DNA from 2 places in the Gracilibacillus sp. JCM 18966 genome. Region 2 is predicted to be linked to the other one. Evidence: a T-box and tRNA genes for the amino acid it is inferred to sense, from the RefSeq annotation. Region 2 holds a T-box; the other holds one or more tRNA genes.

Region 1 (4,416 bases), 1.7 Mb from region 2:
AGTCGGGGCCTAAGCCGAGGCCGAAAGGCGTAGGCGATGGACAACAGGTGGATATTCCTGTACCACCCAATTCCGTTTGAGTGATGGGGGGACGCAGTAGGATAAGGAAAGCGCACGACTGGACGTGTGCGTCGAAGCAGTGAGTGAGTCAGATAGGCAAATCCGTCTGGCAATCACAAGCTGTGATCGGGAGGGAAAATGAGTACCGAAGTTCCGGATTTCACACTGCCAAGAAAAGCCTCTAGCAAGGAAAAGGGTGCCCGTACCGCAAACCGACACAGGTAGGCGAGGAGAGAATCCTAAGGTGATCGGGAGAACTCTCGTTAAGGAACTCGGCAAAATGACCCCGTAACTTCGGGAGAAGGGGTGCTTACTTACGAGTAAGCCGCAGTGAAAAGGCCCAAGCGACTGTTTAGCAAAAACACAGGTCTCTGCGAAGCCGAAAGGCGAAGTATAGGGGCTGACACCTGCCCGGTGCTGGAAGGTTAAGGGGATGCGTTAGCATTAGCGAAGCGTTGAACTGAAGCCCCAGTAAACGGCGGCCGTAACTATAACGGTCCTAAGGTAGCGAAATTCCTTGTCGGGTAAGTTCCGACCCGCACGAAAGGTGCAACGACTTGGGCACTGTCTCAACGAGAGACCCGGTGAAATTATACTATGCGTGAAGATGCGCATTACCCGCGACAGGACGGAAAGACCCCGTGGAGCTTTACTGTAGCCTGATATGGAATGTTTGTACAGCTTGTACAGGATAGGTGGGAGCCTTGGAAACGTGAGCGCTAGCTTACGTGGAGGCGCCGGTGGGATACCACCCTGGCTGTATGAACCTTCTAACCCAGAACCGTGATCCGGTTCGGAGACAGTGTCAGGTGGGCAGTTTGACTGGGGCGGTCGCCTCCTAAAGAGTAACGGAGGCGCCCAAAGGTTCCCTCAGAATGGTTGGAAATCATTCGAAGAGTGTAAAGGCAGAAGGGAGCTTGACTGCGAGACCTACAAGTCGAGCAGGGACGAAAGTCGGGCTTAGTGATCCGGCGGTACCGAATGGAAGGGCCGTCGCTCAACGGATAAAAGCTACCCCGGGGATAACAGGCTTATCTCCCCCAAGAGTCCACATCGACGGGGAGGTTTGGCACCTCGATGTCGGCTCATCGCATCCTGGGGCTGTAGTCGGTCCCAAGGGTTGGGCTGTTCGCCCATTAAAGCGGTACGCGAGCTGGGTTCAGAACGTCGTGAGACAGTTCGGTCCCTATCCGTCGTGGGCGCCTGGAAGTTTGAGAGGAGCTGTCCTTAGTACGAGAGGACCGGGATGGACACACCGCTGGTGCACCAGTTGTTCCGCCAGGAGCATCGCTGGGTAGCTACGTGTGGAAGGGATAAGTGCTGAAAGCATCTAAGCATGAAGCCCCCCTCAAGATGAGACTTCCCCACACTTTAAGTGAGTAAGATCCCTCAGAGACGATGAGGTAGATAGGTTCGAGGTGGAAGCATGGTGACATGTGGAGCTGACGAATACTAATCGATCGAGGACTTATCTATACGTTCTTTGGATGAAAAACCAATGGTTTGTCTACTTCTTATCTAGTTTTCAAGGTATTTTTAAAAAACTCTTGCATTTGTTGTGAGAAATGCGTTATAATGTATCTTGTCCTTGAAAAAACGAGTCTGGTGGCGATAGCGGAGAGGTCACACCTGTTCCCATACCGAACACAGTAGTTAAGCTCTCCAGCGCCCATGGTAGTTGGGGCTCACGCCCCTGCAAGAGTAGGACGCTGCCAGGCATACATAGGAGGATTAGCTCAGCTGGGAGAGCACTTGCCTTACAAGCAAGGGGTCGCAGGTTCGAGCCCTGCATCCTCCACCATGTTATGCCGGTCTAGCTCAATTGGTAGAGCAACTGACTTGTAATCAGTAGGTTGGGGGTTCAAGTCCTCTGGCCGGCACCATTTAGAGCCATTAGCTCAGTTGGTAGAGCATCTGACTTTTAATCAGAGGGTCGGAGGTTCGAATCCTCCATGGCTCACCATTTTAATGCGGGTGTGGCGGAATTGGCAGACGCGCTAGACTTAGGATCTAGTGTCTCTCGACGTGGGGGTTCAAGTCCCTCCACCCGCACCATATTAATAAATATATTGCGGAAGTAGTTCAGTGGTAGAACACCACCTTGCCAAGGTGGGGGTCGCGGGTTCGAATCCCGTCTTCCGCTCCAGTAGATTTAATCATTTTGTTTGCCAGATGATTAGATTGGTATTATCCCATGCCGGGGTGGCGGAATTGGCAGACGCACAGGACTTAAAATCCTGCGGTGGGTTTCCACCGTGCCGGTTCGAGTCCGGCCCTCGGCACCACTTAGCGCCCGTAGCTCAATTGGATAGAGCGTTTGACTACGGATCAAAAGGTTAGGGGTTCGACTCCTCTCGGGCGCGCCATTTCCGGGAAGTAGCTCAGCTTGGTAGAGCACTTGGTTTGGGACCAAGGGGTCGCAGGTTCAAATCCTGTCTTCCCGACCATCTTCATTTTTTATGTGGGGCCTTAGCTCAGCTGGGAGAGCGCCTGCTTTGCACGCAGGAGGTCAGCGGTTCGATCCCGCTAGGCTCCACCATTTTTATTGATCATTGAAAACTGAACAAAACAACCAGTACAAAAAGTAAGAACATGCTAGCTTTAAGCGAGCTTGATCAACACAAGCACTTCGGTGCATCTATTTTATGGAGAGTTTGATCTTGGCTCAGGACGAACGCTGGCGGCGTGCCTAATACATGCAAGTCGAGCGCGGGAAGCTGACTGAATCCTTCGGGAGGACGTGAGTGGAACGAGCGGCGGACGGGTGAGTAACACGTGGGCAACCTGCCTGTAAGACTGGGATAACTCCGGGAAACCGGGGCTAATACCGGATAGTACTTTGGTTCATAGGAACCGAAGTGGAAAGGTGGCGCAAGCTACCACTTACAGATGGGCCCGCGGTGCATTAGCTAGTTGGTGAGGTAACGGCTCACCAAGGCAACGATGCATAGCCGACCTGAGAGGGTGATCGGCCACACTGGGACTGAGACACGGCCCAGACTCCTACGGGAGGCAGCAGTAGGGAATCTTCCGCAATGGACGAAAGTCTGACGGAGCAACGCCGCGTGAACGAAGAAGGTTTTCGGATCGTAAAGTTCTGTTGTTAGGGAAGAACAAGTACCGTTCGAATAGGGCGGTACCTTGACGGTACCTATCGAGGAAGCCCCGGCTAACTACGTGCCAGCAGCCGCGGTAATACGTAGGGGGCAAGCGTTGTCCGGAATTATTGGGCGTAAAGCGCGCGTAGGCGGTTTCTTAAGTCTGATGTGAAATCTTGCGGCTCAACCGCAAGCGGTCATTGGAAACTGGGGAACTTGAGTACAGAAGAGGAGAGCGGAATTCCACGTGTAGCGGTGAAATGCGTAGAGATGTGGAGGAACACCAGTGGCGAAGGCGGCTCTCTGGTCTGTAACTGACGCTGAGGTGCGAAAGCGTGGGGAGCGAACAGGATTAGATACCCTGGTAGTCCACGCCGTAAACGATGAGTGCTAGGTGTTAGGGGGTTTCCGCCCCTTAGTGCTGCAGTTAACGCATTAAGCACTCCGCCTGGGGAGTACGGCCGCAAGGCTGAAACTCAAAAGAATTGACGGGGGCCCGCACAAGCGGTGGAGCATGTGGTTTAATTCGAAGCAACGCGAAGAACCTTACCAGGTCTTGACATCTTCGGATGTCCCTAGAGATAGGGAGTTCCCTTCGGGGACCGAATGACAGGTGGTGCATGGTTGTCGTCAGCTCGTGTCGTGAGATGTTGGGTTAAGTCCCGCAACGAGCGCAACCCTTGATCTTAGTTGCCAGCATTGAGTTGGGCACTCTAAGGTGACTGCCGGTGACAAACCGGAGGAAGGTGGGGATGACGTCAAATCATCATGCCCCTTATGACCTGGGCTACACACGTGCTACAATGGATGGTACAAAGGGCAGCGAAGCCGTGAGGTGAAGCCAATCCCATAAAACCATTCTCAGTTCGGATTGTAGGCTGCAACTCGCCTACATGAAGCCGGAATCGCTAGTAATCGCGGATCAGCATGCCGCGGTGAATACGTTCCCGGGCCTTGTACACACCGCCCGTCACACCACGAGAGTTGGCAACACCCGAAGTCGGTGGGGTAACCTTTGGAGCCAGCCGCCGAAGGTGGGGCCAATGATTGGGGTGAAGTCGTAACAAGGTAGCCGTATCGGAAGGTGCGGCTGGATCACCTCCTTTCTAAGGATATAAGGAAATGATTTACGATGTGAATCATAGATTGTACTTGGTTGTTTGGTTCAGTTTTGAGCGATTGATGCTCAGAGGATCTTCTGTTAAAACCCGTCACGTCCTGTGACGAACACAGAAGTCACCACCTCGTGTGGAAGCTG
Region 2 (4,416 bases):
TGTCGAAAATTAGAATTTTGAATGGGATTAGGTAGATTTTCCATATTAATAGTACTATACTTTGTTAATGTAAAAAGCTTGTTAGGAATGGAAGTGTATGTTCAATTGTCTGTTATTTTTGATAAAATCAAGCATTTATTTCCTGGATACTTTGCATTGGTAATGGCCACTGGGGCTTTATCCATTGCTACATATTTACTCGATTATGATAAATGGAGTAACTATTTGTTTTACCTCAATACTCTTTTTATTATTACTCTAGCGATTGTTGTTACGATTCGGTTTTTATTTTTCTTTTCATATGTGAAGGAAGATTTAACAAGTCACTTAAGAGGGCCTGGTTTTTTTACGATTGTTGCAGGTATTAATGTTTATGCAACAGAGCTTCTTTTTTTCGTAAACAAAACTAACCTGGCATTAATCTTATGGTTGATCTCCATTATTTTATGGACTGCCATTATGTATACATTTTTTACAGCCATTACGATTCAAGAGGATAAGCCGAGCTTAGCGGAGGGGATTAACGGAGCATGGTTAATTGCAGCTGTGGCAACACAGTCGATCTCTGTTGTCGGGACACTACTTGTGTCCTCGATTCGGGATGAGCAGTGGGCAGAGTTTATATTCTTTGTTTCATTATCTATGTATTTGTTAGGTTGTATGTTGTATTTAAGTATTATAACCTTAATCTTTTATCGATTTACTTTTCTGCATCTTAAATATTCTTCCTATACTCCACCTTATTGGATTAATATGGGTGCGGTCGCGATAACTACTTTAGCTGGTTCCCTAATTATTCTGAATTCACAGCAATCACTTTTGATCCAACAATTCATTCCATTTGTGAAAGGATTCACTCTTTTTTTCTGGGTAACAGGAACATGGTGGATTCCGTTATTAGTCATTCTAATGTATTGGCGCTATATCATACATAAATTTCCGCTTAACTATGACCAGCAAATGTGGGGGATGGTTTTCCCTGTTGCAATGTATACAATAGCCACCTTTAAATTATCAAAGGCGCTAGAAATTCCTTTTTTAGCTAACATCTCTACATTTTTTATTTATCCAGCCTTCTTAATTTGGCTATTAGGTATTATTTTAATGGTTATCCATTTAGTTCGTGACATCCTTCTGAAGGATAAATGAAAACTTGATTTATTGCCTTATACCAATTATGATAAAGGGATGTAATGAATCGGAAAATTGAAATGAGGTATTTATAATGAACAAAGTTTCCATCTATTCATTAACCTTTGATGAATTGACTAGTTGGTTACTCGAACATGGACAAAAGAAATTTAGAGCGAAGCAAGTTTGGGATTGGTTATACAAAAAAAGAGTGGATACTTTTTCAGCCATGTACAATTTAAATAAAGATTGTCTTTCACTATTAGAGGAACACTTTATCCTTGGAACATTGACGGAAGAAATTAAACAGGAATCAAAGGATGGTACGATCAAATTTTTGTTTAAAATGCAGGATGGGAATCTTATAGAAACAGTTCTGATGAAGTTTAATTATGGTTATTCCGTTTGTGTTACCACACAAGTAGGTTGTAATATTGGTTGCTCCTTTTGTGCGAGCGGTTTGCTGACGAAGGATCGCGATTTAAATGCAGGTGAAATAGTTGAACAAATTATGAAGGTTCAGAAACATTTAGATCAGCGTGGGAAAGACGAGAGAGTGAGTCATATTGTTGTGATGGGAATAGGGGAACCTTTTGATAATTATGATAATACAATGAGCTTTTTAAGGATCGTAAATGACAAAAGTGGCCTCTCAATAGGTGCAAGACACATAACCGTGTCTACAAGTGGTTTAGCAAAAAGGATATATGATTTTGCTGATGAGAATATTCAAGTCAACTTGGCATTATCTCTACATGCGCCAAACAATGAGCTAAGAACTAAAATAATGAAAATAAATAAAGCATTTCCTTTAGAAAAATTGATGCCTGCAATTGATTATTATCTAGAAAAGACCAATCGAAGAATTACATTTGAATATATCTTGCTAAGGGATGTAAATGATCATGTAGGAGAGGCGAAGCAATTAGTCCAGCTATTAAAGGATAAAAGACATTTATCTTACGTCAATCTTATTCCTTATAATCCAGTAGACGAGCATAATCAATATAATAGAAGTGAGAAAAAGGCAATTCTTGATTTTTATCAAGTATTACTTGAAAATGGGATAAATTGTGGTGTGCGTGTCGAGCATGGTACAGATATTGATGCTGCTTGTGGACAATTAAGAAGTAAACAGATTAAAAAAGATAAGCAAAAGGTATCCCAATGAAAGCCCAAAGGCACGGGACTTCTTGACAAAAGAAAGACATTTCATTAAACTATCAGAAAGTAATCAACAATTAAAGTAAAAAAACGATGAAGAGGAATAGTAATAAAGCAATTAGTTCAAGAGAGATGGCGTTTGGTGAAAGTCATTACTAATCTTTACGAACTCACCTCAAATGTTACAAAAGTGAAGCAGTAGCTTTTGTCGTAATCCGCGTTAAGGAAATAAAGTGAGTGTAAAATACTAACACTAATGTTGGGTGGTACCGCGGGAATCTCTCTCGTCCCATAGCTGGGATAGGAGAGTTTTTTTGTGTTTAAGAACAAATGTTCGTTTGTTGTTAATAAGGAGGGAATAAAATGTCATTTGAGCATTTAAAAATAGAAAAAAAATGGCGTGATTATTGGATTAATAATAAGACTTTTGCGACTGATACCCATTCCGATAAAGAAAAGTTCTATGCATTAGACATGTTTCCATACCCATCTGGAGCGGGACTTCACGTGGGGCATCCAGAAGGGTATACCGCAACAGATATTTTGTCAAGAATGAAAAGAATGCAAGGCTACGAGGTGTTACATCCAATTGGTTGGGATGCTTTCGGTCTTCCTGCAGAACAATATGCATTGGATACAGGTAACGACCCTGCAGTTTTTACAGAGCAAAACATCAATAATTTCCGTCGTCAAATTCAAGAACTAGGCTTTTCCTATGATTGGGACCGAGAGGTAAAGACAACCGATCCAAATTACTATAAATGGACCCAATGGATTTTTCTAAAGCTTTATGAGAAAGGGTTAGCCTATATTGATGAAGTACCTGTCAATTGGTGTCCAGCTCTAGGTACTGTGTTAGCTAATGAAGAGGTTATTGATGGGAAAAGTGAACGCGGTGGACATCCAGTGGAACGGAAGCCAATGAAACAATGGATGTTAAAAATTACTGCATATGCCGACAGACTTATAGAAGATTTAGAAGAGTTAGATTGGCCTGAGAGTATTAAAGATATGCAAAGAAACTGGATCGGACGTTCTGAGGGGGCTGAAGTAATCTTTGAGGTGGAAGGCTTTGAAGAGACCTTCACTGTTTTTACAACACGGCCTGATACTTTATTTGGTGCGACCTATGCCGTGCTATCTCCAGAACATCCACTTGTAAGTAAGATCGTTTCACAAACAGAAAAAGAAGCAGTTGCACAATATATTAATCAAGTGAAAGCTAAAAGTGACTTAGAACGAACAGATCTTGCTAAAGATAAAACAGGTGTATTTACGGGAGCATATGCCGTTAACCCTATTAATGGGGAAAAGCTTCCAATTTGGATTGCAGATTATGTATTAATGTCATATGGTACAGGAGCTATTATGGCTGTGCCTGCACATGATGAAAGAGACTATGAATTTGCGAAAAAGTTTGGCTTGAAGATTGTACCTGTATTAGAAGGTGGGGATATTGAAAAAGAAGCCTTTACAGGAGATGGCCCTCATATTAATTCAGATTTCTTAAATGGCTTAAACAAGCAAGATGGAATAGAACAAGCGATTAAATGGTTGGTAGATCATAATAAAGGGGAAAGAAAGGTAACCTACCGATTACGCGACTGGTTATTTAGTCGTCAACGGTACTGGGGTGAACCTATTCCGATTATACATTGGGAAGATGGCACGATGTCGGCAGTCCCTGAAGAAGAATTACCATTGGTTTTACCAAAAACAGAGGAAATAAAACCGTCGGGAACGGGAGAATCACCATTGGCTAATATGGATGACTGGGTAAATGTCGTGGACGAAAAGACTTGCAAAAAGGGTCGTCGTGAAACAAATACTATGCCTCAATGGGCTGGAAGCTGTTGGTACTTCTTAAGATATATTGATCCACAGAATTCTAAACAATTAGCGGATCGACGATTGCTAAATGAATGGCTGCCAGTAGATGTTTATATTGGCGGTGCAGAACACGCGGTACTTCACTTATTATATGCACGCTTTTGGCATAAATTTTTGTATGATATAGGTGTAGTCCCAACAAAAGAACCATTCCAAAAATTATATAATCAAGGAATGATCCTAGGCGAGAATAATGAAAAAATGAGTAAGTCAAAAGGGAATGTAGTGAAT

What was found. A T-box is a leader RNA that pairs with one kind of tRNA and senses whether it is charged. The one in region 2 lies ahead of leuS (leucine--tRNA ligase), so its partner is inferred to be a tRNA-Leu.
Region 1: it has a tRNA-Leu gene. The T-box ahead of leuS (leucine--tRNA ligase) is inferred to sense a tRNA for this amino acid. The anticodon was not compared.

The regions. Positions count from the first base shown of each region.
Region 1 is NZ_AP043883.1:986,595-991,010, reverse strand. Features, by position in the region: rRNA gene ACZ5N5_RS04680 (23S ribosomal RNA) at 1-1,536, shown strand, start outside; rRNA gene rrf (5S ribosomal RNA) at 1,662-1,778, shown strand; tRNA gene ACZ5N5_RS04670 (tRNA-Val) at 1,786-1,861, shown strand; tRNA gene ACZ5N5_RS04665 (tRNA-Thr) at 1,868-1,943, shown strand; tRNA gene ACZ5N5_RS04660 (tRNA-Lys) at 1,948-2,023, shown strand; tRNA gene ACZ5N5_RS04655 (tRNA-Leu) at 2,031-2,115, shown strand; tRNA gene ACZ5N5_RS04650 (tRNA-Gly) at 2,132-2,206, shown strand; tRNA gene ACZ5N5_RS04645 (tRNA-Leu) at 2,257-2,345, shown strand; tRNA gene ACZ5N5_RS04640 (tRNA-Arg) at 2,350-2,426, shown strand; tRNA gene ACZ5N5_RS04635 (tRNA-Pro) at 2,431-2,507, shown strand; tRNA gene ACZ5N5_RS04630 (tRNA-Ala) at 2,524-2,599, shown strand; rRNA gene ACZ5N5_RS04625 (16S ribosomal RNA) at 2,703-4,264, shown strand.
Region 2 is NZ_AP043883.1:2,676,998-2,681,413, forward strand. Features, by position in the region: gene ACZ5N5_RS12800 (tellurite resistance/C4-dicarboxylate transporter family protein) at 22-1,149, shown strand; gene rlmN (dual-specificity RNA methyltransferase RlmN) at 1,226-2,302, shown strand; T-box leader at 2,380-2,590, shown strand; gene leuS (leucine--tRNA ligase) at 2,659-4,416, shown strand, end outside.